Regions from separate parts of the Microbacterium cremeum genome, predicted to be linked through region 2. Evidence: predicted binding sites of a transcription regulator. Region 2 holds the regulator's gene; each other region holds the start of a gene.

What was found. The regulator LexA, encoded in region 2, represses DNA repair genes until DNA is damaged. The targets are predictions, from matches to a motif close to TCGAACANNTGTTCGA.
Region 1: the regulator LexA is predicted to act here: its motif matches at 2,547-2,562, upstream of IM778_RS04175 (HNH endonuclease signature motif containing protein).
Region 3: the regulator LexA is predicted to act here: its motif matches at 2,155-2,170, upstream of IM778_RS05840 (HNH endonuclease signature motif containing protein).
Region 4: the regulator LexA is predicted to act here: its motif matches at 2,498-2,513, upstream of IM778_RS14525 (HNH endonuclease signature motif containing protein).

What each region holds. Positions count from the first base shown of each region.
Region 1 covers NZ_CP063812.1:977,224-984,385, forward strand. The annotation lists gene IM778_RS04170 (hypothetical protein) at 164-748, opposite strand; gene IM778_RS04175 (HNH endonuclease signature motif containing protein) at 988-2,517, opposite strand; gene IM778_RS04180 (NADPH:quinone reductase) at 2,639-3,667, shown strand; gene IM778_RS04185 (dihydrofolate reductase family protein) at 3,750-4,322, opposite strand; gene pdxR (MocR-like pyridoxine biosynthesis transcription factor PdxR) at 4,417-5,823, shown strand; gene IM778_RS04195 (RNA polymerase sigma factor) at 5,898-7,139, opposite strand.
Region 2 covers NZ_CP063812.1:2,340,946-2,348,107, reverse strand. The annotation lists gene metE (5-methyltetrahydropteroyltriglutamate--homocysteine S-methyltransferase) at 1-1,008, shown strand, start outside; gene IM778_RS10710 (hypothetical protein) at 1,012-2,511, opposite strand; gene lexA (transcriptional repressor LexA) at 2,569-3,249, opposite strand; gene IM778_RS10700 (LysM peptidoglycan-binding domain-containing protein) at 3,513-3,905, shown strand; gene IM778_RS10695 (histidinol-phosphate transaminase) at 3,954-5,048, shown strand; gene hisB (imidazoleglycerol-phosphate dehydratase HisB) at 5,045-5,653, shown strand; gene hisH (imidazole glycerol phosphate synthase subunit HisH) at 5,650-6,330, shown strand; gene priA (bifunctional 1-(5-phosphoribosyl)-5-((5-phosphoribosylamino)methylideneamino)imidazole-4-carboxamide isomerase/phosphoribosylanthranilate isomerase PriA) at 6,397-7,143, shown strand; gene IM778_RS10675 (SseB family protein) at 7,127-7,162, shown strand, end outside.
Region 3 covers NZ_CP063812.1:1,324,731-1,331,892, reverse strand. The annotation lists gene IM778_RS05855 (RNA polymerase sigma factor) at 1-717, opposite strand, end outside; gene IM778_RS05850 (hypothetical protein) at 920-1,069, shown strand; gene IM778_RS05845 (phosphotransferase) at 1,170-2,063, opposite strand; gene IM778_RS05840 (HNH endonuclease signature motif containing protein) at 2,199-3,707, shown strand; gene IM778_RS05835 (NUDIX hydrolase) at 3,880-4,410, opposite strand; gene IM778_RS05830 (GNAT family N-acetyltransferase) at 4,515-4,967, opposite strand; gene IM778_RS05825 (TatD family hydrolase) at 4,972-5,856, opposite strand; gene metG (methionine--tRNA ligase) at 6,013-7,162, opposite strand, start outside.
Region 4 covers NZ_CP063812.1:3,224,348-3,231,509, reverse strand. The annotation lists gene panB (3-methyl-2-oxobutanoate hydroxymethyltransferase) at 1-794, shown strand, start outside; gene IM778_RS14525 (HNH endonuclease signature motif containing protein) at 851-2,362, opposite strand; gene IM778_RS14520 (carboxylate-amine ligase) at 2,587-3,705, opposite strand; gene IM778_RS14515 (pyridoxamine 5'-phosphate oxidase family protein) at 3,893-4,540, shown strand; gene IM778_RS14510 (Gfo/Idh/MocA family protein) at 4,579-5,700, opposite strand; gene IM778_RS14505 (sugar phosphate isomerase/epimerase family protein) at 5,700-6,518, opposite strand; gene IM778_RS14500 (TetR/AcrR family transcriptional regulator) at 6,651-7,162, shown strand, end outside.

The DNA.
Region 1 (7,162 bases), 1.4 Mb from region 2:
CACGCGGCCGAGATACCGTCAGCGGTTGCCGCGACAGCGCCTCGGAGTCGGGAGAACCGATGTCGCCGTCAGGCTGAGGCTCACTTGCGCGTTCCCCATGGTGCGATGCCATTCCCGTGGCAATGTCATGCCGCCGTTGGAGGAACGGATGCGAACGGGCCCTTCAAGCCCCACGCCGTAGATCGACGTGATCGTCAGGCTGGCCTCGGCGTCCGGCCGGGGCGGGCGCGCGGCCGGGAATGGGCTGCGCGAAGGTACGCAGCTGCAGCTCCTGCGGGAGATCCCATTCCGTCCGGAACCGTTGGCGAAGCCTCCGGAGCTTGTGGTTGTAGCTCCGCGCCGGAACTGTCGCGGCAGTCAGGAGCACAGCCGCGACCCCCGTCATAGCCAGAGACATCATCGTCGCCGCTGGTGCCGGTTGTTCTCGGAGCGTGGCGATGACGCCGAGAAGCGTCGGCACCAAGGCGATGAGCGACAGCGCGATCGAGGCGCCGAGGAGCAAGAACGTCAGCGCTCGAGCCGCGGACCACGGCGTGACCGCGGTTCGGACGGCCCAGCTGACCACCAGGTCGTCTCGAGCGGCGGTGGCGAAGGACGCGACTGGTGAGGCGGCATCCATCCGCTCGATCTCAGCGGAGAGCTGCTGTGCGTGGCGGAGCTCGCGCGGTCCCGCGTGCTGGATGCGTACCCCGGCGTACGTGCCGATTGCGGTAATTGCCGCTGCGCCGAGCGTGGCGACCCAATCCATTCCGTGCTCCTTCACTCGTGGCTGTCGAAGCGATGCTGGCGTGTGGCTCCGACATCGTGGAGCTCTGTTCGCCACGGTTGCGTGTCCTGGGCGGCGAGACGAGTGCAGGCCCGGCGCGATAGTCCACGTGAAGCCGAAGCGCTGGGACTCGTGCCATAGCGACCGCTTGGCCGCACCACAGCCCGCACCATCGTTGGCGCCCGAGATCGGGAACACGCGCGCGCAGCGGCGCGCCTCGCTCAGGCCGCGCGCCATGTCGAACGTTCGGGAGGCGGTGGGGGATCCCACGCCCACTTCCAGGTCGACTTGGACTCGAGGACGATGGGCGCGCCATCCCCGGGTGGCGGGTGGAGGACGAATGGACTCGTGCCGTCACGGGTGATCCGCCAGCCGCGGTTGTGGAGCAGCATGTGGTGGAATCTGCAGAGCAGCACGCCGCGGTCGATGTCGGTGCGGCCGTCGTGTTCGGCGTAGTGGTCGCAATGGTGGGCCTCGCAGTACGAGGGTGGTCGGTTGCAGCCGGGCCAGAGGCATCCGCCGTCGCGAATGGCGAGCGTGAGACGTTGGCGTGACGAGTACAGGCGAGCCTCGCGGCCCAGATCGAGCGGATTGCCGTACGCATCGACGATCACGTCGAGGGACCCGTTCGCGCAGCTGTTGCGGTCGACGACCGAACACGGGAGCGGCGCGCCGCCGTCCTCGGCGTGGCCGGTCGCGACGAGGCGGCCGAACGCGTCGCGAGGGCCGCCGGCGTCTTTGATGACGACCATGCGCACACCCGGTTGCCGGGCGCCGAAGACCTCGGCCGCGTCGGCGAGAGCTCCGGCGCGGAGCACGTCGGCGAACAGGTCGTACGCGAGCTGGTCGTTGGTGCGAGGGTCGGCGATCAGCTCGTCGGCCTGCTGACGCTCCTGTTCGGTGACGAAGCGCGGTCCGCCGCGGCGCGGCCGGAGGGCTGCGTCGAGCATCGCCTGCACCCACAGGCCCATCTCGTCGTCGAGCGCGATGCTGGCGCGGTGCTGACCGTCGGCGTCGACCCACATCCGGAAGGAGCGGTTCTCGAAGCGGCGCGCGTATCGCTCTTCGGCTCCGACGGGGTCGAGCAGATCGCGCACCGTCCGCGCTCGCTTCTGAAGCTCCTCGGCGGGCATCGTCGATGACTCGGCGATGAGTCCCTCCGCGGCGAGCGACCACGCCTCGCGAACCGCAGCCCCGGCCGGGTCGGTCGTTCCCTCGACACGCGGCTCGCCGAGCCCCCGACGGATCGCGTCGTGCTGCGCCGAGGTGATCCGTCCGTCGAGCAGCGCCGCCCTCAGCGGCGCGTGCCACGACGCCGGCGCGACGGTCGCGACTCCTCCGTCGCCGCCACCGGCATCGGGCCCGTCGTCTTCGGTCGCGGAGGGTGCGGCATCCGTCGTCATCCCGGCGTCTTCCAGCAGAGCGGTTCCCACGCGGACGTGCCGATTCGCCTCGGCCTTCGTGCCGCCGGTGATCGCCTGGATGAGCGATGCCGGCGTCGCGTGCCCCTGCACGGCGGCGAGTCCCGAGTGTCCGCGATCGCGCTGCGACCGCTGCGCCGCGACGCCGGCCAGCACGGTCTGCAGTCGCTCCGCGTCGTTCGCGATCGCGGCGACATCGGCCAGCAGGGCCATGAGAGAGGCATCGCTCAGCTGCAGCGCACTCGGCAGCAGCTCCACCGCGTTGACATCCAGCTCCTCACACTCCGAGAGACGGTCGAGCCGCTCCCGCATGTCGGTGAGGATGTTCATATCTCTATGATGCCAAGTGCTTCCGACATTCGAACAGAAATTCTAGGACGTTTGGACAACTCGCCGAGAGAACCCCGCGCGTCGCGGAAATGCCCGCCGCGACCGACGCGTTGGCCCTGGCATGCGCTCGATCGTCTACTCCCGCACCGGCAGTTCGTCCGTCCTCTCGCTCGAGGAGCGTGAGCCGTCCCCTCCCGGGCCGGGCGAGGTCCGGGTGAAGGTCACCGTCTCGGGCGTCAACCCGACGGACTGGAAGGCGCGCGCCGGCAGCGGAGCGATGCCGGAGTTCGGCGAGATCGTGCCGAATCAGGACGGTGCAGGCGTGGTCGACGCGGTCGGCGAGGGTGTGGCGGAGCTGGCTGTCGGCGATCGCGTGTGGCTCTACCTGGCGCAGCATCAGCGCCCCACCGGCACCGCGCAGGAGTACACGGTCGTCCCGGCGGAGCGGGCCGTGAAACTGCCCGACAGGATCGGCTTCGACGTCGCCGCGAGCCTCGGCGTGCCCGCGATGACGGCGCACCGGGCTCTCACGGTGCACGAGTTCGGGCCTGCACGGCTGTCGCCGGGATCGCTCGACGGACGCGTCGTGCTGGTCGCCGGAGGAGCGGGTGCCGTCGGGCACGCCGCCATCCAGCTGGCGGGGTGGGCCGGTGCGACCGTGATCACGACCGTCTCGAGCGGCGAGAAGGCCGCCCTCGCGCGTGCGGCGGGCGCCCACCACGCCGTGAACTACCGCGACGGCGACGCCGCCGAGCAGATCGCCGCGCTCGCGCCCGAGGGCGTCGACCACATCGTCGAGGTGTCGATCGCCCAGAACGCCGCCCTCGACGCGCAGGTCGTCGCCAACCACGGTTCGATCGCGTACTACGCCACCGATGGTGGCGCGGAGGCCGCGATCCCGGTGTGGCCGACCTTCGCGAAGAACGTCCGGATCCAAGGACTGCTCATGTACACAGTGGGGGATGCCGCGCTCTCGGCCGCTGCCGACGACATCACGGCCGCGCTGCGCGACGGCGCGCTCCCCGTCGGAGACGCGGCCGGGCTGCCGCTGACGTGGTTCCCTCTCGAACAGACGGCAGCGGCCCACGACGCGGTCGAGCAAGGTGCGGTGGGCAAGGTGCTGATCGACGTCTCCGGTGACAACAGCTAGGTGAAGAAGGCGATCGTCCGCCTCTCGGCTGCGCCTCTCGGCTGCGCATTCAGGTCGCGGACGGCGATGATGAGGACTTTCGTCACGCGCTGCCGCTGCTGAGGGGGCCGTCGAGCAGCCGCGGTCGGTAGTCGAGCAGCTGACTGCGCCCGTCGAACGTGCGGGACTCGATGAGGTCGAGGGCGACGTCGGGCCAGCCGTCGTAGACGTGCTCGCGACCTGTGACACCGGTGACGACGGGGAACACGACGACCCGGTACCTGTCGACCAGCCCCGCGGTCAGCAACGACCGGCAGAGCGAGAGGCTCCCGAGCGTCGACAGCCTCACGTCGCTCTCTGCCTTCATCGCGCGAACCGCCTCGACGGCGTCCCCGCGCACCAGCGTCGTGTTCTCCCACTCCAGCGGTTCGTCGAGGGTCGACGAGAACACGACCTTCGAGGCGGCGTTCAGCTCATCGACGCCCTCGGTGGACGCCGAGAAGCCGTACATGAGTCGGTAGGTGGTCGCGCCCATGAGCAACGTGCGCTCGATCTTGCCGTCCTCCTCGAGCCACGCGAAGTACTCCGGGCCTTCCAGCCCCCACCAGCCTGGCCACCCCTCGGCCGCCGCATACCCGTCGAGTGACGTGATCATGTCGATCATCAGCTCTGCCATGAGTCTTCCCTCACATTCGGTCTTCAATCGGACGTTCGAGCGTGAACGGTCTCAGCGTAGGAACCCGTCGTCGAAACGAGTAAGGTCCAATCCGATGGCGGAGTTTTGGACCACTTCGGGACTGGACCTGCTCGTCGCGACGCAACGGAGCCGGCGACGGGCGAGCCTCGAAGACGGCCTGCGCCAGGCGATCGAGAGCGGTCGGCTCGCCTACGGCACGCGACTGCCATCGTCCCGGTCGCTCGCCGACGACCTGGGCTGGTCCCGTGGCACCGTGACGGCGGCCTACGACCAACTGATCTCAGACGGCTATCTGCATGCCCGCCAGGGCTCGGCGACCGTCGTCGGCTTCCGGCCCGACCGTTCGAACACCGTGGCTGAGGCGACACCGAGCGGAACCCCGTGGCGCTACGACTTGCGCCCAGGAACGACCCCGATCGGCTCGTTCCCCGTGGAGGAATGGCTTCGGCACCAGGGATCCGCCCTGCGCGACGCCCCTCCGACCGCGTTCGGCTACGGCGACCCGGCGGGGACCATCGAGCTTCGCACCGCCCTCGCCGCCTACCTCGGCCGGGTCCGTGGCATCCGCGCGAGCCCAGAGACCATCGTGATCACGGCAGGGATCACGCAGGCGCTCTCGCTTCTCGCAGCCGTCCTCCGACAGACGCACCCCGGCCGCACGATCGCGACGGAGGACCCCGGGTTCTGGTTCCATCGCGATGCGCTCGCTCGTTCGGGCCTCCCGATCGTGCCGCTTCCCGTGGATCAGGAAGGAGCTGACCCGCAGGGCCTCGACGTCGCCGCCGTGCTGGTGACCCCGGCGCACCAGTACCCGACGGGAGTCACGATGAGTCCCGCACGGCGCCGGAGCCTCGTCGCGTGGGCGCGCGGCAACGACGCCCTGATCATCGAGGACGACTACGACGGCGAGCTTCGTCACGACCGACGACCAGTGCCTGCCCTGCAGGCGGATGCCCCCGACCGCGTGATCTTCGCAGGCACCGCGTCGAAGGCCCTGAGCCCCGCCGTCCGTGTCGGGTGGCTCGTCGTCCCCGAGGCGCTCGTCGACACAGTCGGACAGACCCAGCGCCACCTGCTGCACAACGTCGACATCACCACGCAACTCGGTCTCGCCCACGTGATCTCCCATCACGCGTACGACCAGCGCGTCCGCGCGATTCGCGTCGCGTACCGGCGTCGCTACCAGCAGCTGTCGGCGCTCGTGTCCACTCTGACGGAGAGCTTTCCCGGGATGAGGCTGGTCGGCGTGCGCGCGGGCGGCCAGGCGCCGCTGCTCCTCCCGCCCGCCGGCCCGTCCGAGCAAGACATCGTCGCTTCGGCCGCGAGCGAAGGTCTCGCCCTGGAGGAGCTGGCCGCGAGCTCCCACACGCCCGGCAGTCACCCTCCGGGCCTGCTCCTCGGCTACGCACACCCGGCAGATCACCGCTATCACGCGACCCTTCAGGCGCTGGGGCGCGTCCTGCGGCGTGAGTTCGCGTAGCGGGCGGATGCCGCAGGACCGGTGATTCCCGGCGCTCGAGGGTGGACGGGCGGAGGAGGACGCGGCCTGAGACCTCACCGGAGCTTCTCGGCCTTGTCGCGCAGCACCTTCTGCTGCGCGACGTTCGCCGTCAGGCCGGCCGCAGTCAGCAGCTCCGACCGCGCCTCGTCGGCGCGACCGAGCTGTGCCAAAAGCTCACCCCGCACGCTCGGCACCAGGTGCGAACCGCGCAGCGCTCCCGACGCCTCGAGGCGGTCGACGATCGGCAGCGCGTCGGCGGGGCCGGAGGCCATCGACACCGCCACCGCGCGATTGAGCTCGACGATCGGGCTCGGGGCGATCCGCCCGAGCACCTCGTAGTGCAGCACGATGCGGGGCCAGTCGGTCTCCTCGACGCTCGGCGCGGTCGCATGGCACTGCGCGATCGCGGCCTGCAGTGCGTACGAACCCCGGCCGATCCCGCGGGCGGCGGCCAAGGCATCCGCCTTCTTCAGGACTTCCACGCCGCGCAGGATCTGCCCGCGATCCCAGCGGGAGCGGTCCTGGTCGGCGAGCAGCACGGGCTCGCCGGTGCGCGACTCGCGCGCCGCGAACCGTGACCGCTGGAACTCCATCAGCGCCACCAGCGCGAGCGGCTCGGGTTCACGCGGCAGCAGGCCCGCCACGATGCGGCCGAGCCGCAGCGCCTCGTCGGCGAGGTCGGGGCGCACCCAGCGGTCGCCGGAGGTGGCGGCATAGCCTTCGGTTAACACGAGGTAGACCACGCCCAGCACGGCCGACAGGCGCGCCTTCCACTCCGACGGATCGGGTGTCTCGAACGGCACGCGCGCGGCCGCCAGCGACTTCTTGGCCCGGGTGATGCGCGCCTGCACAGTCGGGACCGTGGTCAGCAGCATCCGGGCGATCTCTTCCGTCGACAGGCCCGCCACCACCCGCAGTGTCAGCGCCACCTGCGATTCGCGCGACAGCGCGGGGTGGCATGCCGTGAAGATGAGGCGCATCACGTCGTCGTCGATCGGCTGCCACTGGTCGTCGGTCGCCTCGTCCAGCGTGTGCGCGATCGCCGCGTACCGCTCGTCGAGGCGCTCGCGCCGGCGCCACGCGTCGATTGCACGACGCTTCGCGACGGCGGTCAGCCACGCGCCGGGATTCGACGGGATGCCGTCCCTCGGCCAGGAGCCGAGGGCTTCGAGCAGCGCCTCCTGGGCGACATCCTCGGCGAGGCCGAGGTCGCCGGTCATCTTGGCGACGGATGCCACGATCCGAAGTCCTTCGATGCGCCAGACGGCCTCGACCGTGCGCCGGGTGTCGTTCATGCTCGGTTCGTTCTCGGTCGCGG
Region 2 (7,162 bases):
CCGGTGCTCCCGACGACGACGATCGGCTCGTTCCCGCAGACCGGCGACATCCGCCGCGCCCGCGCCCGGCACGCCGCGGGCGAGCTCACGCGCGAGGAGTACGAGCGGTTCCTGCGCGACGAGATCGCGCGCGTCGTCGCGCTGCAGGAGGAGGTCGGACTCGACGTGCTCGTGCACGGCGAAGCCGAGCGCAACGACATGGTGCAGTACTTCGCGGAGCACCTCGACGGTTTCGCGGTGACGCGCAACGGCTGGGTGCAGTCGTACGGGTCCCGGGCGACGCGCCCGTCGATCCTGTGGGGAGACGTGTCGCGGCCGGCGCCGATCACCGTCGCGTGGTCGACCTACGCGCAGTCGCTCACCGACAAGCCGATGAAGGGCATGCTCACCGGTCCGGTGACGATCCTGGCGTGGTCGTTCGTGCGCGACGACCAGCCCCTCGCCGAGACCGCCGACCAGGTCGCGCTCGCCCTGCGCGATGAGATCGCCGATCTCGAGGCGGCCGGAATCGGCATCATCCAGGTGGATGAGCCGGCGCTGCGCGAGCTCCTTCCGCTCAAGACGGCCGACCAGCCCGCCTACCTCGACTGGTCGGTGGCCTCGTTCCGTCTCGCGACGGCGGGAGCGGCGGCGGCCACCCAGGTGCACACGCACCTCTGCTACTCGGAGTTCGACGTCGTGATCGACGCGATCGCGGCCCTCGACGCCGATGTGACGTCGATCGAGGCCGCCCGCAGCCGGGGCGAGGTGATCGGCGACATCGCGCACTCCGGCTTCGCGCACGGCATCGGGCCCGGCGTGTACGACATCCATTCGCCGCGCGTGCCGTCGGTGGGCGAGGTGGCCGAGCTGCTCGACCGCACCGTCGCCGAGCTGCCCCTCAGGCAGGTGTGGGTGAACCCGGACTGCGGCCTCAAGACCCGCGGATACGACGAGACGGTCGCCTCGCTGCGCAACATCATCGAGGCCACGCGCTCGGCGCGGGAGTCGGTCGCGGCGCCGGTGTAGCCCTCAGCGGACGCGCGGCTTGCGCTTCGTGCCGACGGATGCCGGCTCCGCCGTCCCGGCCTCGGCCGGCTCCGCGGAGGGGACCGGCTCCTCGGTGTCGACCGGCTCCTCGGTGGGGGCGGGCTCCTCGGTGGGGGCGGAGAGGACGACGACCTCGTCCGCGACGTCGTCTTCGGCATCCGTCGCCGAGTCACGTCGCTGCAGGATCTCGAGGATCCAGGTGACCACGAGCGCGACGATGACGACGAGAAGGACGTCGCCCGCCGACAGCGGCCGGAGTGCGAAGAGCCAGATGACGGCGAGTGCCACGACGATCGTGCGGACGGCGATGCGGTACCGTGCGAGCCACGCTCCGAAGCGGCCGGTCGTGAAGCCGTGGTCCGCCAGCCGCGCGCGCAACGAGGCGTTCATCGAGCCCACGGCGCCGCGCGTCCGGACGGCCGGAGACCATCGCCCGGCGAACCAGCCGAGGACCGCGATCACCGCTCCCAGGAGCGCCACGATCGCCGCGGTCTGCTGCATCGCCCCGACGAGGCTCTCGTACACGACGCCGAGCGCCGCCGAAGACAGGCCGAGCTGCACGGCGGCCTGGCCGACGACCGGGTAGCCGATCGCGAACGCCAGGGCGAGGGCGCCGCCGCCCACCACGAAACCGATGCCGGTCCCGAGGACCGCCGTGCTGCGGCGCCGGGCGATGAGGATGCCGATGACGAACAGGGCGATGGCGATGACCGGGAGCCACCAGCCCAGGGTGGTGGCGAGCGCGTAAACGGTCCGCACCGTGACCAGGGTCTCGCCGGTGCCGATGATGACGACGCGGTCGACGGCCGGGATCAGCTGCGCGATCCCGACGCCGCGGTCGAGGAGGTTCTGCTTGACGCCGTCGACGATCGTGCCCAGCTGGATGCCGAGACCGTCGTCGGTGAGCACCACCACGCCGCCGCCGTCCGAGGTCGCGGCGGCCGTCAGCACCCGGTGCGCGGCACGCGTGGTGGTCGTCCAGGTGTCGGCGAACGCGTCGGATTCCACGACCCTCGTCACGGTCTGGGTGAGGAGGTTGCTGAGGCCCTCCGCGGCCGGCGCCTCCAGCAGCCGCAGGGCGTCGGTCGCGCGAGGCGGCAGGCCGAGCTGGGCGATCCCGTCGAAGACGTCGGCGGTGAGCGCGTCGAAGTCGACCTGGGCCTCGACGGCCTCGACCGTCTCGTCGATGAGCATCTGCTGCACGGCCGGATCGTCGGCGAGCGGCGCGAGCGTGGAGACGAAGGCCGCCTCGTCGACGAGTTCCAGCCGCGCCCACGCGGTGACGACGGCCAGCGGGACGAGGATCGTCGCGATGACGATGCACAGCGCCGACAGGAACGCCCGCCAGCGCGAGCCGCGGGGACCGCGAGCGGTGTCCGCGGCCGGGGGCGCCTCGGTGCGGAGGCGGGCGTTCTCCGCCTCGAGCTCGGCCAAGCGGGCGTAGAGGTCGGGGGAGTCGGCGTCGGGCGCTGCGGTGGTCATCTCACCCTTATATCGTGGTGCCGCTCACACGGCTACACGCGCATCGGATGAAATCCGTCAGACCGCCCGGAGCACGGCGACGACCTTGCCGAGCACGACCGCGTCGTCGCCGAGGATCGGCTCGAAGGCGGAGTTGCGCGGGAGCAGCCAGGTGTGGCCGTCGCGCTGGCGGAACGTCTTGACGGTCGCTTCGCCGTCGAGCATGGCCGCCACGATCTCGCCGTTGTCGGCCGTGGCCTGCGACCTGACCACGACCCAGTCGCCGTCGCAGATCGCAGCGTCGATCATCGAGTCGCCCGACACGCGCAGCATGAAGAGGTCGCCCTTGCCGACCAGCTGCCGGGGGAGCGGGAAGATCTCTTCGATCTGCTGATCGGCCGTGATGGGCACGCCGGCGGCGATGCGGCCCACGAGAGGCACGAGAGCGGCGTCGCCGACCGACGGCGCGCTGTCGGCCGGGCTCTCGGTGGCGGTGCCGGGCAGATCGATCAGCACCTCCATGGCGCGCGTCTTCCCCGCGTCGCGGCGCAGATATCCGCTCAGCTCCAGCTGATTCAGCTGGTGCGTCACGCTCGAGAGCGACTTGAGGCCGACGGCGTCGCCGATCTCGCGCATGCTCGGCGGATAGCCGTGACGGGCGATCGAGCGCTGGATCACTTCGAGGATCGCGAGCTGCTTGTCGCTCAGGCTCTTGCGCCGTCGTGTCTGGGGCTTCTCGCGCCCGGCCGCGTCGCTCATGTCCGGCTCCCGTCTCGCGCCCGTCGGTGGAGCGCGGTTTCTTCGAATGTCGGAGGCCCGTGGTGGGGTTCTCGTATCGAAACCGTATCCGCCTGTGACCCGCGAGGGGAACAACCTCGCCGCGTGTCGCGTTCGAGAGTCGCGATCCGGATTCCGGTATTGACATCCTACAGACTCGAAGATAGCTTCGGAAAAGAGGTTCGCACCTCCCCGCTCCCGGCCGAGCGGGGAGTGCGAATCTCCCGCCCCCAGAGGAGGACAGCATGACCGCGATCGGCGTCACCACGACCGTTCCCTCGCCCGCCGATGCCACGCGGGCCGTCGCCATCCGGGCGACGCGTCTGCGCCTGACCGTGCGCGGGCGTCGCGTCCTCGCGCTGGCCGCCGCTCTGCCGGCGATCATCGCCCTCGCGTTCGCGATCATCGGCGGCGGCGCGGCGCTCGCGTCGCGCGACGAGGGGGCGCCGGCGGGCACTTTCTCCACGATCACCGTGGCGCCCGGCGACTCGCTGTGGTCGATCGCCGAGGAGGTCGCGCCGTCGCACGACCCGCGCGACGTCGTCGACCGGCTGGTGCGGCTCAACGCGCTCGACAGCGCGGTGGTGTGGGCGGGGCAGCGCCTGTCGATCCCGTCGGAGTACGAGCCGACGCCGTGACGTCGCGCGACGTCACGGGTCGCCGGTGGTCGGTGCGGCGCCCGTAGCATGGGAGGGGTGAGTCCACGCCTCGAAGACCTTCCCTTGCGCGCCGATCTCCGCGGGCAGAAGCCGTACGGAGCCCCGCAGGCAGCGCTTCCCGTTGCGCTGAACGTCAACGAGAACACGCATCCCGTGCCGCAGGACGTCGCCGACGACATCGTGGATTCGATCGCCCGCGCCCTGCGCGACGTCAACCGCTACCCGGACCGCGAGTTCACTGCTCTACGCGAGGGATTCGCCGACTATCTCGGCCACGGGCTCGACCGCGACCGGATCTGGGCCGCGAACGGCTCCAACGAGGTGCTCCAGCACATCCTCCAGGCTTTCGCCGGGCCGGGGCGCACCGCGTTCGGCTTCGCCCCCACGTACTCGATGTACCCCCTGCTCGCGCGGGGCACCGGCGCCGAGTGGATCTCGGGCACCCGGGCGCCCGACTTCACGCTCGAGGCCGCGGACGCGGCGGCTCAGGTCGCCGACGCGGCGCCCGACGTGGTGTTCCTGTGCTCGCCCAACAACCCGACCGGCACTCCGCTCGGCCTCGATGTCGTCGAGGCCGTCTACGACGCCACCGACGGCGTGGTGGTGGTCGACGAGGCGTACTTCGAGTTCGCCCCGCACGACCAGGCCTCCGCTCTGACCCTGCTCGAGGGGCGCGAACGGCTCGTCGTGTCGCGCACGATGAGCAAGGCGTTCGCGTTCGCAGGGGCCCGTGTCGGCTACCTGGCTGCCGACCCCGTCCTCATCGACGCGCTCCGCCTGGTGCGGCTGCCGTACCACCTGAGCGCACTCACGCAGGCGGCCGCGAGTGCGGCGCTGCGCCACGCGCCGGTCATGCTGCGGATGGTGGACGAGATCGTCGTGCAGCGCCACCGCATCGCCGCCACGGTGGAGGCGCTCGGCTACACGGCGCACGACTCGTGGACGAACTTCGTGCTCTTCGGCGGCGTCGACGACCCGGCCGCGACGTGGCAGGGGCTCTACGACCGCGGCGTGCTCATCCGGGACGTCGGGATCCCGCACCACCTCCGGGTCACGGCGGGCACGGCGGACGAGACGACCGCATTCCTCGACGCGCTGGCCTCGGTAGGATCGGCCGCATGAGCGCTGAACCCCGTACGGCGTCGCTCCGGCGAGCGACGAGCGAGTCCACCGTCGAGCTCGAGCTCGACCTCGACGGCTCCGGGCGCAGCCGCATCGACACGACCGTGCCGTTCTTCGACCACCTGCTGACGGCGTTCGCGAAGCACTCGCTCACCGACCTCACCGTGCGGGCGTCGGGCGACACCGACATCGACGCGCACCACACCGTCGAAGACATCTCGATCGTGCTCGGCCAGGCGATCCGCGAAGCGCTCGGCGACAAGTCCGGCATCTCGAGGTACGGCGACGCGCTCGTCCCCCTCGACGAGGCGCTCGCCCAGGCCGTCGTCGACATCAGCGGGCGCCCGTACCTCGTCCACACCGGCGAGCCCGCCGGATTCGAGCACCACCTCATCGGCGGACACTTCACAGGTTCGCTCGTGCGCCACACATTCGAGGCGATCGCCTTCAACGCCGCGCTCACCGTCCACGTCCGCGTGCTGTCGGGCCGGGACCCGCACCACATCGCCGAGGCCGAATACAAGGCGTTCGCACGCGCCTTCCGCCAGGCGAAGGCGCTCGATCCGCTGGTCGAGGGCATCCCCAGCACGAAGGGTGCTCTGTGAGCGAGGCTCCCGAGCTTCGCGCAGTAGACGCGGCGAAGCCGCTCGTCGCGGTCCTCGACTACGGCTCGGGCAACGTCCACTCCGCCGTCAAGGCGCTCGCGGCGGCCGGTGCCGACGCCCGCCTGACGTCCGATCGCGGTCTCGTGCTGGAGGCTGACGGGCTCGTGGTGCCGGGGGTCGGCGCCTTCCGCGCCGTCGCCGAGGCGCTCCGCGCCAGCCGCGGGGATGAGCTCATCGAGCGCCGCCTCGCCGGCGGCCGGCCCGTCCTCGGCATCTGCGTCGGCATGCAGGTGCTCTTCGAGCGCGGCGTGGAGCGCGGCGTCGACACCGAGGGCATGGGCGAGTGGCCCGGGATCGTCACCGAGCTCGACGCGCCCGTCCTCCCGCACATGGGGTGGAACACGGTGGAGCCCGGGGCGGGGTCGAGGCTGTTCCGTGGCATCGAGCACGAGCGGTTCTACTTCGTCCACTCGTTCGGCGTGCAGAAGTGGCTGCTCGATGTGCAGCCGCCGTTCCCGCAGCCGACCCTCACGTGGTGCACCTACGGAGCCCCGTTCCTCGCCGCGGTCGAGAACGGGCCGCTGTCGGCTACGCAGTTCCACCCCGAGAAATCGGGGGATGCCGGCATCCGGCTGCTCGCGAATTGGATCGAAGGGCTCAGCGGGGCTACCCTCTGAGATCGTGCCGTCCGCCGAGTGCGCTCCGCGGAACCTCCCGCACAGTTCTCAAACAGCCAGGGAGCCATGAACGATTTCGCCTCCACACCCAAGCTCGTCCTTCTTCCCGCGGTCGATGTCGCGGACGGCAAGGCGGTGCGCCTGACCCAGGGAGAGGCGGGCACCGAGACCAGTTACGGCGACCCCGTCGACGCGGCGCTCGATTTCGCGCGCCAGGGGGCGCAGTGGATCCACCTGGTCGACCTCGATGCGGCGTTCGGCCGCGGGAACAACGCCGCCGTGATGCGCAAGGTGATCAAGCAGGTCCGCGGCGTGCAGGTGGAGCTGTCGGGCGGCATCCGCGACGATCGCACGCTCGAGGCGGCGCTCGAGAGCGGGGCCTCGCGCATCAACCTCGGCACCGCGGCGCTCGAGAACCCGGAATGGGCCGCCGACGTGATCGGGCGCTACGGCGACGTGATCGCCGTCGGACTCGATGTGCGCGGCACGACGCTGGCCGCCCGTGGCTGGACGCGCGAGGGCGGCGACCTGTGGACGGTTCTCGCCCGCCTCGAGGAGGCGGGCTGCAGCCGCTACGTCGTCACGGACGTCACGAAGGACGGCACGCTCCGGGGTCCGAACCTCGAGCTGCTGCGCGAGCTGACCTCCCGTACTCCCAAGCCGGTCGTGGCGTCCGGCGGTGTGTCGAGTCTCGACGACATCGTGGCGCTGCGCGATCTCGTGCCGCTGGGCGTCGAGGGAGCGATCGTGGGCAAGGCGCTGTACGCCGGCGCCTTCACGCTCGCCGAGGCGCTGGATGTCGCCGGAAAGTAGCCCGCACGACCACGATCAC
Region 3 (7,162 bases), 1.0 Mb from region 2:
CGCCAGCAGCCCCGTGGCCTCGTCGTGCTCGCCGGATCGCGGCGCCAGCAGGTCGCGCACGAGGCGCGTCAGCCGGATGGCCTCGCCGGTGAGATCGCGCCGGACCGGATCCGAGTCGGGACCCGAGGCCAGGTATCCCTCGTTGAAGATCAGGTACAGCACCGCGAGCGCGCCGTCGACGCGCGCGGGCAGGTCGTCGCGCTCGGGAACGCGGTACGGGATGCGTGCCGCCCGGATCTTCGCCTTCGCACGGCTGATCCGCTGGCCCATCGTGGTCTCCTGCACGAGGAACGCGTGGGCGATCTCGGCCACGGTGAGGCCGCCGACGATGCGCAGCGTGAGAGCCACGCGCGCCTGGATCGACAACGCGGGATGGCAGCACGTGAAGACCAGCCGCAGCTGATCGTCCTCGATCGCGCCGACCGGCTCGGCCGGCGGTTCCTCGCTCAGCATGAACGCCTCCTGCTGCAACTGGTCCCGCCGCGCCTCGCGCCGCAGCCGGTCGATCGCCTTGCGGTGCGCGGTCGTCGTGAGCCACGCGCCCGGGTTCGGGGGGACGCCGTCGGCCGGCCACCGCTCGATCGCGACCGCGAACGCCTCGGCCGCCGACTCCTCGGCGATGTCGAGGTCGCCGAAGCGGCGGGCGAGACCGGCCACCACCCGGGTCCACTCGTCGCGGTGCAGGCGGGTGATCTCCGCGTCGGCGTCGGACGTCATCGGAATCACCCTTCTCTGGCCGGGTCGCCGATGCGGCGACCTCATCACAGCAACGAACGGCGTGCCGCGTTTTCGACACCGATCGCGGAATCGACCGGAAAGCCGGACGGAATCCGCGGCATCCGTCGAAACCCGCCGTCGCCGATCGTAGTCATGTCGGGGGGGATCACCCGATCCGCCCCGTCGACGAAAGGCCGAGCACATGCACGACGACGCATCGCACGACGACACGACCGGGGCGGCAATGGACGCCCGGCTGCAGCCCAAGGCGCGGGGCCACAGGTTCTGGAGCGAACTGGCGGAGGTGCTGCTCTCGATCCCGGCGGGCGTCGGGATCCGCATCGGAGGCTGACCGCGGCGGCCGTGCACGGCCCACGGATCGCGGGCGCGCAGGGCGGGTGCTGCTCGCGGGCGCGCAGGGCGGGTGCTGCTCGCGGGCGCGTGCCGGATCGCTACAGATTCAGCTCGGGTGCGGCGAGGATCCGGTCGATGGTGCTGCGCCCGAGTCGACTCATCGATGGGTTCGTCGTCGCGTAGTACCAGACGAGGCCGAGGGCCTGCTGCAGCGCCCACGCGGCACCGCGCCGCCAATCGTCGTCGTCCGCACCGATGTCATCGCGGAACCCCGCCCGGCGGTCTCTGTCGAGCAGATGCCATGCCGCAACCAGGTCGAGGGCGGGGTCGGCGGGACCGAATCCCCCGGCGTCGAGCACGCCCGCCAGTCGCCCGTCGTCGATCACGAGGTTGAACGGTGTCAGGTCCTTGTGCGACATCACCTGTCGCGCGGCGGGCGGAGTCGACCTCAGGTCGCCCCACGCCCGGCGCAGCCGCGCGACGGGGAGCACGCCCGCGCTCCTCGTCGGGCAGTGCGCGACCCAATCGTCGTGATCGGTCAGGGCACCACCCCGTCCCGACCCCGAGAACACGCGGCCGCCGACATCCACCGTCCGAAGTGCGACGATGAGCTGCGCCAGGTCTCGAGCGAACACCGATGAGGAGGCGACCGAATCCTCGGTCGCCACATCGCCTCGAATCCAGGACTGCACCGACCACGGCATCGGGTAGCCGAAGCCGGGACGACCGATGAACACGAGCCGGGGCGAGGGGAAGGGACTCGCCGCGGCGAACTCGGCCATGGCCCGCCCCTCCGCGACCAGAGCGTCGCGATGCGCCTCCGCGTCGGCCGGCCGTATCGGGAATCGAGCCGAATGGCGGGCACCGACCCGGAACACGTAGTTGGTCGTGGCCGCGGATTCCACGTCCTCGACCTCGACGCCCGGCGCGAACTGGTCATGCACGAGGCGTGCCGCAATCGCGGTGGGAAGCGCGAGTGCGTCCGCGTGCATCCCGTCAGGCTAGCCGGGCGTCGCGACCCCTGCCAGCCGGCCTCGTCGGTCGATCGTTACGTCGTCGTTACCGCCGTGGGGTCGTGAGGTATCGATCATAGCTTCGAATGTCGGAGGGGTGTTGGATGATGAACTATGGCTTTCTTCTCCGATCTCGGCGAGCACGTCGCGGTGTTGCGCGGGCTGCTCGGAGCAGACATCGCGGCAGACGCCCTGCCCGGCATCATGGCAGCCCTCGACGACGACGCGATCGTCGAGATCATCAGCGGCGCGTCGAACCTGATCAGAGCGGCCGAGAAGGTGCGGATCGTCGCGTCGGGTGTCGCGGCGGCGCGATCGACCCGTGAGCACGGGCATGGCGGGCTCGCCCAGAAGCGCGGCCACAACTCCCTCGCGGCACTGATCCAAGATCTCACCGGCGCCACCCGGGCCGACGCCGTCAAGCACGTCCGCCTCGGCGAATCGCTGCTGGCCGGCATGGGTGCCGCGCTGGACGATGGCGCCGGAGAGTCGACGGATGCCGCACCCGCCGGTTCACTCGACGCCGAGGTCGCGGCCGAACCGTGGCACGCGCCGCTGGGGCGCGCCCTGCTCGCCGGCACGATCAGCTCTGCGCAGCACGACGTGATCCTCCGCGGCCTGGGAGAACCTCCCACGGTCGACGACCCCGACGCCTCGAGGCACATCGCCGACGTGTGGTCGCTGGCCGCCGAGCAGCTCGCCGCCGAGGCTGGCGAGCGCACGGTGGAAGAACTCGCCAAGGCCGCCCGGACCGTGCGCGACCGACTCGACCCGGAAGGCGCCGGGCGTCGCTTCGATGAGCGCTTCGAGCGGCGATCGTTCCGCCTCGGGACCGACAGCGACGGCATCCGGCGGGCCTCCATCGCGTTCGACGATGTCGGCGGCGCGTGGATGGACGCCATCCTCGACAGCGCGCTGCGCCCACGACGTGGCGGCCCGCGATTCATCGACCCGGCCGAGAAGGAACGTGCGGAGCAGCTCGTGGCCGATCCGCGCACCAACGAGCAGCTCGCCTACGATCTGGTTCTCGACGTGCTGCGCGCCGGCGCCCTCGCCGAAGAGAAGACCGTCTTCGGCACCCGTCAAGCCGGGATCCGCGTGCTGATCACGGCCGACGACCGCGAAGCCCACGCCGACGGACGCCCGGCGATCGGTCTGCTCGAAGAGAGCCAGACCTCCGTTCCGGCCTCCCTCGCCGCTCAGCACGCCTGCGACACCGGCGGCGTCGAATGCACGATCGATCGTGACGGCAACCCGCTCCGCCTCGGCCGTGAGCACCGCCTCTACACCGCGAAGCAGCGCCTCACCCTCGCGCTCCGCGACGGCGGATGCCGGTGGCGAGGCTGCGACCGGCCTCCTTCCTACTGCGAGGCGCACCACATCGATCATTTCGTCGCCGACCACGGCCGCACCGACGTCGACCGCGGCATCCTGCTCTGCCGGTATCACCACATGCAGCTGCACCACGGCGGCTGGAGGATCACCCGCGACGGACTCGGCGACTTCGTCCTGCACCCGCCACCCGGTCGCGGAGATCCCCTCACCCTCGCGCCACGACTCACGCTCCGCTACGCCTGGGCAGGTATCGACCCTCCACCCAGACGGTTCCTGCCCGCCGCCTAGCGGGCGACAGCACGAGCCCCGTGGCCCGGAGCGTTGCATTGATCACCGTGCGACGTCGTTCCGATATCGTCACGCCACGCGCCGACATCGGGACGACGACACGACGCAACTCGGACGCACTTCCGCTCGCTGCCGCGAGGCGAACGGCGTGGGCGGGCACATCGCACTCACGTCATTGCGGATATGGCCGTGCGACCTTCGAAGCACGTACGAGCGCGTCCCACAAGACCGCGAGTCGCTCGACCCACGGCCCGGCCATCTGGCCGTCCTCGCACCGCGCGCGCACCTCCGCGAGTGGGACCCACGCCGCGTCGCGCACCTCTTTCGGATCCAGCGTCAACGTGGACCTTCGCACACCGTGGGCCACGTAGAGGTCGAGCAGAGCCGTGGCCTCGGTGACGCGTCCGACCAGCTCCAGTGACTCAGGGAGCGCGACGAGCCCGGTCTCCTCGCGAAGCTCGCGGACGGCGGCGTTCCCACTGGTTTCGCCGGCGAGCGCGCTCCCCGCCGGGAACTCCCAGCTCAGCGCCCAGTCCTTCGCGACCGCACGCTGCGTGATCAGCACGCGTCCGTCGTCGCGCACGACGCACACCGCCGACACGATGTGGAAGAGTCCGGTCGGAAACCCGGGATCACCGCGACGGTGCACTCTGCCGACGGGGACACCTTCGGCATCCGTCACATCCCACAACTCACCGTCCACGAGTCGACCCGTCGGAACCACGGGCACCCGCCACGACCAGGCTCGGCTGCGACATGGCAGCGATTCTGGCACAGCACCTCACCGCGGTGCCGCATGCCTCGATGTCAGGGCAACGGCCGCGACCACGCCACCTCACGGTGCAGCCGCCCCGACTCGGCGAAGAGACGCACCTGGTACGTCACGGCGAGCACGCGCGCGAGATCGTCGAGGTCGGCTCGCTCGAACTGCAGACCCCGCCAGAACGGCCCCGAACGCCGGCTGAACAGCCAAGCCCGCCGAGCTCCTTCCGCGGCGGCGCGACCGAGGGCGAACTCGGCGAGCGCGGTTCCCCTCCCCCGCGATCGCTCGGACGGACGCACCGCCACGCTGCGGATCAGCGCGTGCTCGCCGTCTTCGCTCAGCTCGTATCCCGTGCTGCCGACGATGTCGCCCCGCTCGTTCCGCTCCACCCACAGGCGCACGGTCGGAGCGTCCAAGCCGCTCGACGTCAGATCGACCTCCGAGAGGAAGCCCACCAGCTGCGCGAGATCGTCGCCCCGCAGCCGCTCCGGCGCCACCTCGTCAGTCCTCGAACGCGCCGTAGACCTCGAGCGTGTTCGCAGCCAGCTGCGCGCACAGCTCATCGAGATCCACGCCCAGCTCGGCGGCGATGAAGCGCACGGTCACGGGGATCAGGTACGGCGCGTTCGGGCGACCGCGGTGCGGCGTCGGCGTCAAGAACGGGGCATCCGTCTCGACCAGGATCCGCTCGCGCGGCGTCACCTTGAGCGCGTCGCGGAGGTTCTGGGCGTTCTTGAACGTGATGTTGCCCGCGAACGACAGGTAGTAGCCGCGCTCCGCGGCGATCGTCGCCATGCCCGCATCGCCCGAGAAGCAGTGGAACACCGTGCGCTCCGGCGCACCCACCCGCTCGAGGGTCTCGAGCACCGCGTCGTGGGCGTCGCGGTCGTGGATCTGCATCGCGATGCCGTGCTTCTTGGCCAGCGCGATGTGCGCCTCGAAGCTCTCGAACTGCGCCGGACGACCCTCGTCGTCGGTGCGGAAGAAGTCCAGGCCCGTCTCGCCGATCGCCCGCACCCGCGGCTGCGCGGCCAACTCGTCGATGACGGCGACGGCCTCCTCGAGGCGACCCGCGGCGGCATAGGCCGGCGCCTCGTTCGGGTGGATCGCGACCGCGGCCAAGACGCGGGGGTGGGATGCCGCGGCCCACGCCGACCAGCGGCTCGAGTCGATGTCGCCACCGGCCTGCACGACCCCGACGACGCCGGCCTCGCCGGCTCGCTCGAGCTGCTCGTCGAGCGAGAGTCCGACCTCGCCGTCCTCGATCTCGAGGTGGGCGTGGTTGTCGTACACCGCGACGGCGAGCGGCTCGGGGGCATCCGGCCAGCGCACGTCGCCGCGTCCGTCCTGCGAGCGCGTGCGGACGTAGTTGCTGGGATCAGTCATCTGCGGAACTCCGGCGCGTTTCGTCTCGTCGCTGCGCTCCTCGCTCAACGACCGGTGAGGTCTCGGTCGTTGAGCGAGCGAAGCGAGACGAAACGCCCCACCCGGCCTCGGTCGTTGAGCGAGCGAAGCGAGACGAAACGCCGGGGGTGTGCGTCATCAGACGGACTGCTCGACGCGGGGGAAGAGCGGTGCCAGACCGTTCACCGAGGTGCCGGGCTCGAGCACGCCCCACGCGCCGGCCTCGCGGATCGGCTGGTCCTGCAGGCGGCCGATCGACTCGGCGGCGCCGAGGGCGATCCACAGCTTCTCGGTCGATGCGGGCATCACCGGCGACAGCAGCACGGCGAGGGCCCGGAGTCCTTCCGCCGCCGTGTACAGCACGGTGCCGAGACGCGCGCGCTGCGAGTCGTCCTTCGCGAGCACCCACGGCTCGTTCTCGGTGATGTACAGGTTGAGCGCATCGACGATCGTCCAGATCGACGAGATCGCCTCGTCGATGCGGAACCGCTCGATCGCGGCGTCGGCGGCGGCCGCGGCATCCGCCACCGTCTTCTGGACGGCGAGGTCACCGGGGAGGTACTCGCCCGCCGGCGGCACGACGCCCTCGAAGTAGCGCTCGATCATCGCGGTCGTGCGCGACGCCAGGTTGCCGAAGCCGTTCGCGAGCTCGGCCTGGTAGCGGGCCGAGAGGTCCTCCCACGAGAACGAGCCGTCCTGGCCGAACGCGATCGCCGACAGGAAGTAGAACCGGTACGCGTCCGAGCCGAACACGTCGGTGATCTCGGTGGGGGCGATGCCGGTGAGCTTCGACTTCGACATCTTCTCGCCGCCCACGAGCAGCCAGCCGTGCGCGAAGACCCCCTTGGGGACGTCGACGCCCGCGGCCATCAGCATCGCCGGCCAGATGACCGCGTGGAAGCGCAGGATGTCTTTGCCGACGACGTGGTAGGCCGGCCAGCGGCGCTCGAACTGCGCGGGGTCGGAGCCGTAGCCCACCGCCGTGGCGTAGTTGAGCAGCGCGTCGACCCACACGTAGATGACGTGCGACTCATCCCACGGCAGCGGAATGCCCCAGTCGAAGGCCGAGCGCGAGATCGAGAGGTCCTTCAGCCCGGAGCGGACGAACGAGACGACCTCGTTGCGCGCGCTCTCGGGCTGCACGAAGTCGGACTGGTACAGCTCGAGCAGGCGATCCTGGAACTCGCTGAGCTTGAAGAAGTAGTTCTTCTCCTGCAGGAGCTCGAGCGGCTTCGAGTGGATCGCGCAGACCTTGAGTCCCTCGAACGGCCCCGTGCCGTCGACGATC
Region 4 (7,162 bases), 880 kb from region 2:
ACTTCCCGACGGCGCGTGTCGCCGAGCGCGCGGAGGTCGACGTCGTGCTCGTCGGCGACTCGGGCGCCCAGGTGGTGCTCGGGCACGACTCGACGGTCGCGGTGACGGTCGACGAGATGCTGGTGCTCGCGGGGGCGGTCCGCCGCGGCGTGCAGTCGGCGTTCGTCGTGTGCGACCTGCCGTTCGGCTCGACCGAGATCTCGGATGAGCAGGCCGTCGCGACCGCCATGCGCTTCGTGAAGGAGGCGGGCGCCGACGCCGTCAAGATCGAAGGCGGCGGGCGGGCTCGCCTCAGCCGCGTGCGGGCGATCGCGGATGCCGGCATCCCGGTCGTCGCACATGTCGGGCTGACTCCGCAGACGGCGGTGGCGCTCGGAGGTCTGCGGGCGCAGGGCCGCACGGCCGACTCGGCCGCGAGGTTCGTGCGCGAAGCACTGGCCGTGCAGGACGCCGGTGCCGCGCTGCTGGTGATCGAAGCGGTGCCGGCGGAGGTCGTGGACGTCGTGCTGCCCGAGATCGGCATCCCCGTCATCGGGATCGGCGCCGGCCGCGCGGACGGACAGGTGCTCGTCCTGCACGACCTGCTCGGCATCACGGAAGGGAAGGCCGCGACGTTCGTCAAGCGCTATGCGCGCATCGGCGACGACATGGTCGAGGGAGTGCAGGCGTATGCCCGCGAGGTGCGCGGCGGCGCATTCCCTGCGCCCGAGCACGGCTACTCGGCCAACGAGGAGGCGCTCGCCGCGGCCCGCGCGGAGCTCGAGGCGCGCGACGGCTCGTCGACCGCGTGGTGAGCGAAGCTCGGTCAGTGAGCTGATCGAGGCTCCGTCAGAGGCCGACCGATGCGCGGTCAGAAGGGTGGTTCGCCCGTCGAGGGTGGGTCGTCGACCGGGAACAGCCAGGGTTCTCGCAGGATGCGGCGGCGGTCGATGAGGTCGGGATCGGGGACGAACCGTACCGTCGGCTCGGGGCGATCGGTGTGCCTGCGGCCCGCGGGACTGGTCCAGACCAGCACACCGGGCGTGGTCTGCTGAACCGTCCATGCGGTGCTGTGCTTGAGGACGTGGTGTCGCCGGCACAGGTGGGCGAGGTTCCGGTGGCTGGTGGGGCCGCCGCGGGCGTGATCGATCGTGTGGTCGAGGTCGCACCGCCGCACCGGCATGCGGCAGCCCGGGAAGCGGCAGTGTTCGTCGCGTGCGCCGAGATACCGGCTCAGGGACGCGCCGGGCCGGTAGCGGTCGACCGCGAGCACGTTGCCGGTGACGGGGGAGGTCATCACGCGCTCCCAGCGGGGCTCGGCGGCGGTCAGAGCGCGGGCCGTGCCGGGGTCGATGGGCCCGTATCCGGCGAGCAGGCACGGCTCGTCGGAGACGCCGGTCATGGTGAGCACGGGGACGGTGACCTGCACCGTGGCCCGAATCGCCGCGAGGCCCGTCCCGGCGACGCAGTCGTCGGGACCGGCGGTGAGCAGCAGGTCAGTGGCGATGTCGGCGCGGAGCTGGTCCATCGTGCGGGTGTCGGCGCCGGTGTCCGTACTGCCGGGCGCGCCGGCCCCGGGTGAGGCGTCGCTCGTGATCGAGGCGCTGGCCCCGCCGGCGGCGCCGTCCCCGCCGGCCGCGCATTCACTGCCGGCCGCGCTGTCGCTCGCGGCCGCGTCGATCCCGCCGGCCCCACCGTAGCTGCCGGCCGCACTGTCGCTGTTCGCGGCGCGGGCGGCGAGGATGGAGTGGCCCTGCGCGGTGAGGCGGTCATGGATGCCGTGGATGAGGACGGCTTCGTGGGTGACGGCGAGGGTCGCCATCCCGTCCGCCAGGTCGATGACACGAACGTCCCGGGTGGCGACGGCGTCGGCGTGCCGTCGTTCGACGGGCCGCTCGATGAACCGTTCCGCGATGGCCGTGAGTGCGGGGGCGAGACGTCTGGGGGTGAGTGCCTCGGCCCGGTCGATCGCGATCCGCACGAACTGGTCGCGGGCGTGCTCGTCGTCGATCGGGTCTCCGACGTCGTGGATCACCGTGAGGTGCTCCCGCGAGATCCTGCCGTGCTCCAGCGCGTCGACCGCGAGCGCGAACCGCGCGCACAGGTCGGCCGACTCCGACAGCAGCCGCGCGACCGTCCACTCCGACACGCGCGTCGATGTGGCGAGCTCGGCGATCAGTGCCCGACGATCCCACTCGAGCCGGCACCGGAGCTCGATGCTCGCTCCCGCCGGGGTCGAGACCCCCGCCGCGGCGTGCGCCAGCAGCCGGATCTCGGCGGCGTCCTCGGCGGCGCGGCGCGCCCGGCCGACCTCGAACGCGTCGACGATGCGGCCGGCAGGCGTGGATTCCGAAGCGGATCCGGGCGAGGGATGCGATGACATGGACGCTCACAGAGGACAGGACGGCACGAACGGTAGGAGACTCCTGCGCGCATTCCGCGCCAGCACCCGCTCATCACTCCGCGGCGCAATCGCCGCACTTGTTCTCGTTCCCCGTCGGAGGGGACTGCCTCAGCATCGAATCTCTGTACGACAGACTATCGGGCGCAACAACTGAAAACAAGAACAAAATCACGCTCAATGGATCGAACGCTCCGGTGCCCGGTTCAGGGGGCGAAGACGCGCCGCGTCATCCGGCGACGCTCGGGTCGCAGGCCCGCGACCAGTTCGCGACGATACAGCTCGGCGAGCCCGTCGACACCGGCCGCGCCGACAGTCCGTTGCCTCTCGGCGCTTGAGCCGTCGCGCAGCAGCCGCTCGAGCAGCTCGTCGACGAGCTCCCGCTCGGTCCCGTCGGCCAGGTGGGGCCGGGTGAAGGAGCGCAGCGCGTCCAGGGCCTCGCGCGCGGGCACGAGCCGGGAGGACAGCGGGTGCACGAGAGTCTCGCGCACCCCGTAGCGTGCGGCGTGCCAGAGTGCGGCATCCGTGATGTCGATGTCGCCCTCGCCGCCCGTCGGCGCCTCTTCGGCGGCCGCCACGATCGCGCGCGTCAGGAGCGCGAGCGCCACGCTCGACCGGCCGTCCAGCTGGGCGTCGAAGACCCGCACCTCGACGGTGGGGTAGCGGGCCGACAGGCGCACGTTCCAGTTGATCGTCCCCGGGTCGGAGGTCGCGCCGACCCCGCTCAGCGCCGCGCGGACGCGATCGTGCTCGTCGGCATCGGCGAAGCGCGGCGGCACCCCGTACGTCGTCCAGCGGCGCCCGTGGATGGAGCGCCAGCTGTCGAAGCCGGTGTCGACACCGTGCCAGAACGGCGAGTCGACCGACACCGCGAGAAGCGTCGGCAGCCAGTCGCGCAGCAGATTGGACGCCCGGATGCCGTACTCGCGGTCGGGGATCCCCACATGCACGTGCAGCCCGTTGATCTGATGATCGGGCGTCACCCCGGCGATGTCGCCGGCGATGTGGGCGTAACGCGCGTCCGCGCTGATCCCGGCGCGCGGCTGCGTGCGGAACGGGGTGCCGGCACCGGCGGCGACCAGGCCCGCGGCATCCGCCCACGAGCGCAGCCGCGCACGGAATCCGAGCACCGCGTCCAGGCCCTCCGCCGCCGACGACAGCACGGGTGAGCCGAACTCGAGCTGCGAGGGGAAGAACTCCTTGCCCACGGCTCCGCCGCCGTGCGCGTGAAGGGCCTCGATCGCCTCCGGTGCGCGGTCGGTCGCGGTGAGCGTGGCGGGGTCGAGAAGCACGAACTCCTCCTCGATGCCGAACGTCGGCTGCATGTCGTCCTCCGTCCGTCGCGATCCCGAGGCGTCCGTCGCAACCCCCCAGGTTCCGGTCGCGACCCTGACGCCGATTCTCGACGTGCGGAGCCCGTCGCGGAAGCGGGTTGACAGCGTCGGGATGGCTGCGGCACTTCCCAATCGCAGCGAGTCGGGGTAGGACGGAGAAGGACCAGAGGGAGTGACGATGGCCGAGAACGGACCGAACGACGCCGAGAGCGACGAGGTGACCGGGGCGCCCGTGGCAGAACCCGCGGGCGCCGTCGAGCACATGCCGACCGCGGAATGCTGGCGACTGCTGGAAGAGACGCCGCTCGGACGGCTCGCCCTCGTGCGCGCCGACGGCACGCCCGACATCTTTCCCGTGAACTACCTCACGCACGAGGGCTCGCTGTACATCCGCACCGCTCGCGACAGCAAGCTGCTGCACATCGCGCATCACCCGGTCGCGGCGTTCGAGATCGACGGCGAGACCGAGGCGACCCGATGGAGCGTCGTCGTGCGGGGTCCGATCGGACGCGTCGACGACGATGCGGAGCTGCGCGAGAGCGGCGTTCGCCGCCTGCGCTCGTGGAGCCCGACGCACAAGCTCTTCGCCATCAAGCTCACGGCCCAGACGGTGACGGGGCGCCGCTTCGCGAAGACGGGCGGACGTGCGGGCCCCGCGCTCGCGTTCGAGTCGTCCGCCGCGCCGCCCGTGCCGCCGAATCCGTCCCGCGAGCAGGCACGCGCCGAGCGGCCGACACCCATCCCGCATCGCACGCCGGCGGCCGACGGGCCGGCCGGCGACGGGCCGGCCGCCGACGGGCCGGCCGGCGACGCGCCGGCGGGCTGAGCGCCCGGCCGAAGCCGTGCGAGCCCCGCGGCTCGGTGTCAGAGGGTCGCGGCCAGCGGGTCGAAGCCCTCGGGCAGCGAGCCCACCGCGTCGAGGGTGCTCGAGACCGCGACGAAGCTGCGCGACTCGGCGGCCTCCTCGATCGAGAGCAGCGTGTCGAGCACGTGGTAGCCGAACTCGCCGGTCGCCACATGCGGGCGACCCTCCCGGATCGCGCGCGCCATGTCGAGCAGGCCGAGGCCTCGGCCGGCGACCACGCCCTCCTGCGGAACCTGGATGATCTCCTGCTCGCGCACCGAGACGTCGGTGAGCGGCCGCGTGATCGTGATGTCGCCGCCGAACGTGTTCGGGTCGGGGATCACGAGAGTCCCCTCGGTGCCGTTGATCTCGACGATGCCGTGGCGCAGGAGCGGGGAGTCCGTGCTGTACAGGCTCTGCGCCTGACCGCCCTGCTCGAACTCCATCAGCACCGACAGCGTCGAGGGGATCTCGACGGGGAACTCCTGGCCGGCGAGCTCGCCGGCCTTCACGGTGCGCGTGGGAACCCCCTGCAGGCCGAGCGCCGCGACCGCGGCGACCGGACCGAACACGTGCAGCAGCGTCGACACGTAGTACGGGCCCATGTCCAGGAGCGGGCCGGCGCCCTTCGCATAGAGGAACGCGGGGTTCGGGTGCCAGAGCTCCGGTCCCTGCCACTGGAACGTCGTGGTCGCGAACAGCGGACGCCCGATGTCGCCGCGCGCGATCGCGCGCTTGGCGGTCTGCACGCCCGGGCCGAGCACGGTGTCGGGCGCGACGCCGACGCGCAGGCCTGCGGCATCCGCCGTCGAGAGCAGGCGCTGCGATTCCTCGCGGTCGATCCCGATGGGCTTCTCGGTCCACACGTGCTTGCCGGCGGCGATGATCGCTTCCGACACCTCGACGTGCACGGCCGGGATGGTCAGGTTGACGACGATCTCGATGTCGGGGTCGTCGAGGACGACGCCGACTCCTCCGGCGCGCGGCACGCCGTACTTCTCGGCCTGGGCGCGTGCGCGATCCTCGAGCACGTCGCCGACGGCGAGCACCCGCACGTCGGGGAAGCTCGTGAGGTGCGTGAGGTACTGGTCGCTGATGTTGCCGGCGCCGATGAGCCCGACGCCGACGGGCGCGCCCGCCATCAGCGGACCGCCTTCTCGGCGAGCTGCGCGTCGACGAAGAGACGGCTCTGCTCGATCGCGTCGTACAGATCGCCGGGGTAGTGGTCGAACTCGACGATGGCCACTTCGAGGGCGGATGCCGCGGCCAGCGCCTCCTCGAGGGGCACGACTCCGTGGCCCGCCGGCACCTGATCGGCGGGCGGGTAGGCGGCGACGGCCTCGGGGTCGAGCGTGCCGTCCTTGACATGGACGGCGATCACACGGTCGCCGAGCGTGCGCAGCAGCGTCGGGGAGTCGACCCCGGCGCGCGCGACCCAGTACAGGTCCACCTCGAGCACGACGCGCTCGTCGAGCAGGTCGGCGAGCACCTCGAGACCGGTCTTCCCGTCGAACGTCGCCTCGAGCTCGTGGGCGTGGTTGTGATAGCCGACACGGATGCCGTGCCCGGCGCCGATCTCGGCGGCGGCGTTCAGCAGGCGGGCGGTCTGTTCGATCTGCTCGATGCTCTGCCAGCGCGCGGGCTCGGTGTACGGGTCGATGACGGTGGTCATGCCGAGGGTCTTCGCGGCCTCGAAGACGACGTCGGGTGCGGGGACGGGGACCGTCGTGCCGCTGCCGTCGGGGTTCACGAACGAGGTCGACGCGAGGAACGCGTGGCCGGTCGGGGCAGCGAGGCCGTGCGCCGTCAGGGCGGCGGCGAGGGCGTCCGCGCGCCGGACGAAGTCGTAGGGCTCGACGGCGGTGAACCCGCGGGCCGCGACCTCGGCGAGCGTGCCGTCGAGATCGGCCTCGAGCGCGGTCTTGACGGTGAACAGCTGGATGGATGTCTGGACCGGCATCGGTCGCGCTCCTTCGTGTCTTCGGCGACGGTGGGGACGGTGGCGCAGGTCTGCCGTCCGTCGTGGCACGACGATAGCATAAAACCTCCACGCGGAGGTTTTTGTCCGGATCGGCCGGATAGGATGGCGCGCATGCCGGAGGAGCGCCCCCCAGCCGCACGCGGCTCATACCCGAAGGGCGTCGCACGCCGCCAGGAGATCCTCGACCGCGCGATCGAGGTCTTCGCCCGCCGGGGGTCCGACAAGACGAGCCTGCGGGCGATCGCCGAGGCGGTCGGCGTCACGCACGCCGCACTGAAGCACTACTTCGGATCGCTCGAGGAGCTGCTGGTCGCCGTCTACCGCGAGTCCGAGCGTCATGAGGCGCCGGGGAAGCCGAAGGATCCCGAGGCGACCCCGGTCGAGCTCATGCGCGACTGGACCGAGGCCAACCACGAGGTGCCCGGACTCGTGCAGCTGTACTCGACCCTCGTGGCCACCGCCCTCGAGGAGGGCCACCCCGCCGCCCGCGAGTTCGCGACCGAGCGCTTCGCCCGCAGCCGCCGCGAACTCGCGGCGCGCGTACGGCACAATCAGCAGTCCGGCCGGATCCGCGCCGACGTCGACCCCGAAGCCGTCGCCGCCCTCGTGATCGCGGCTTCCGA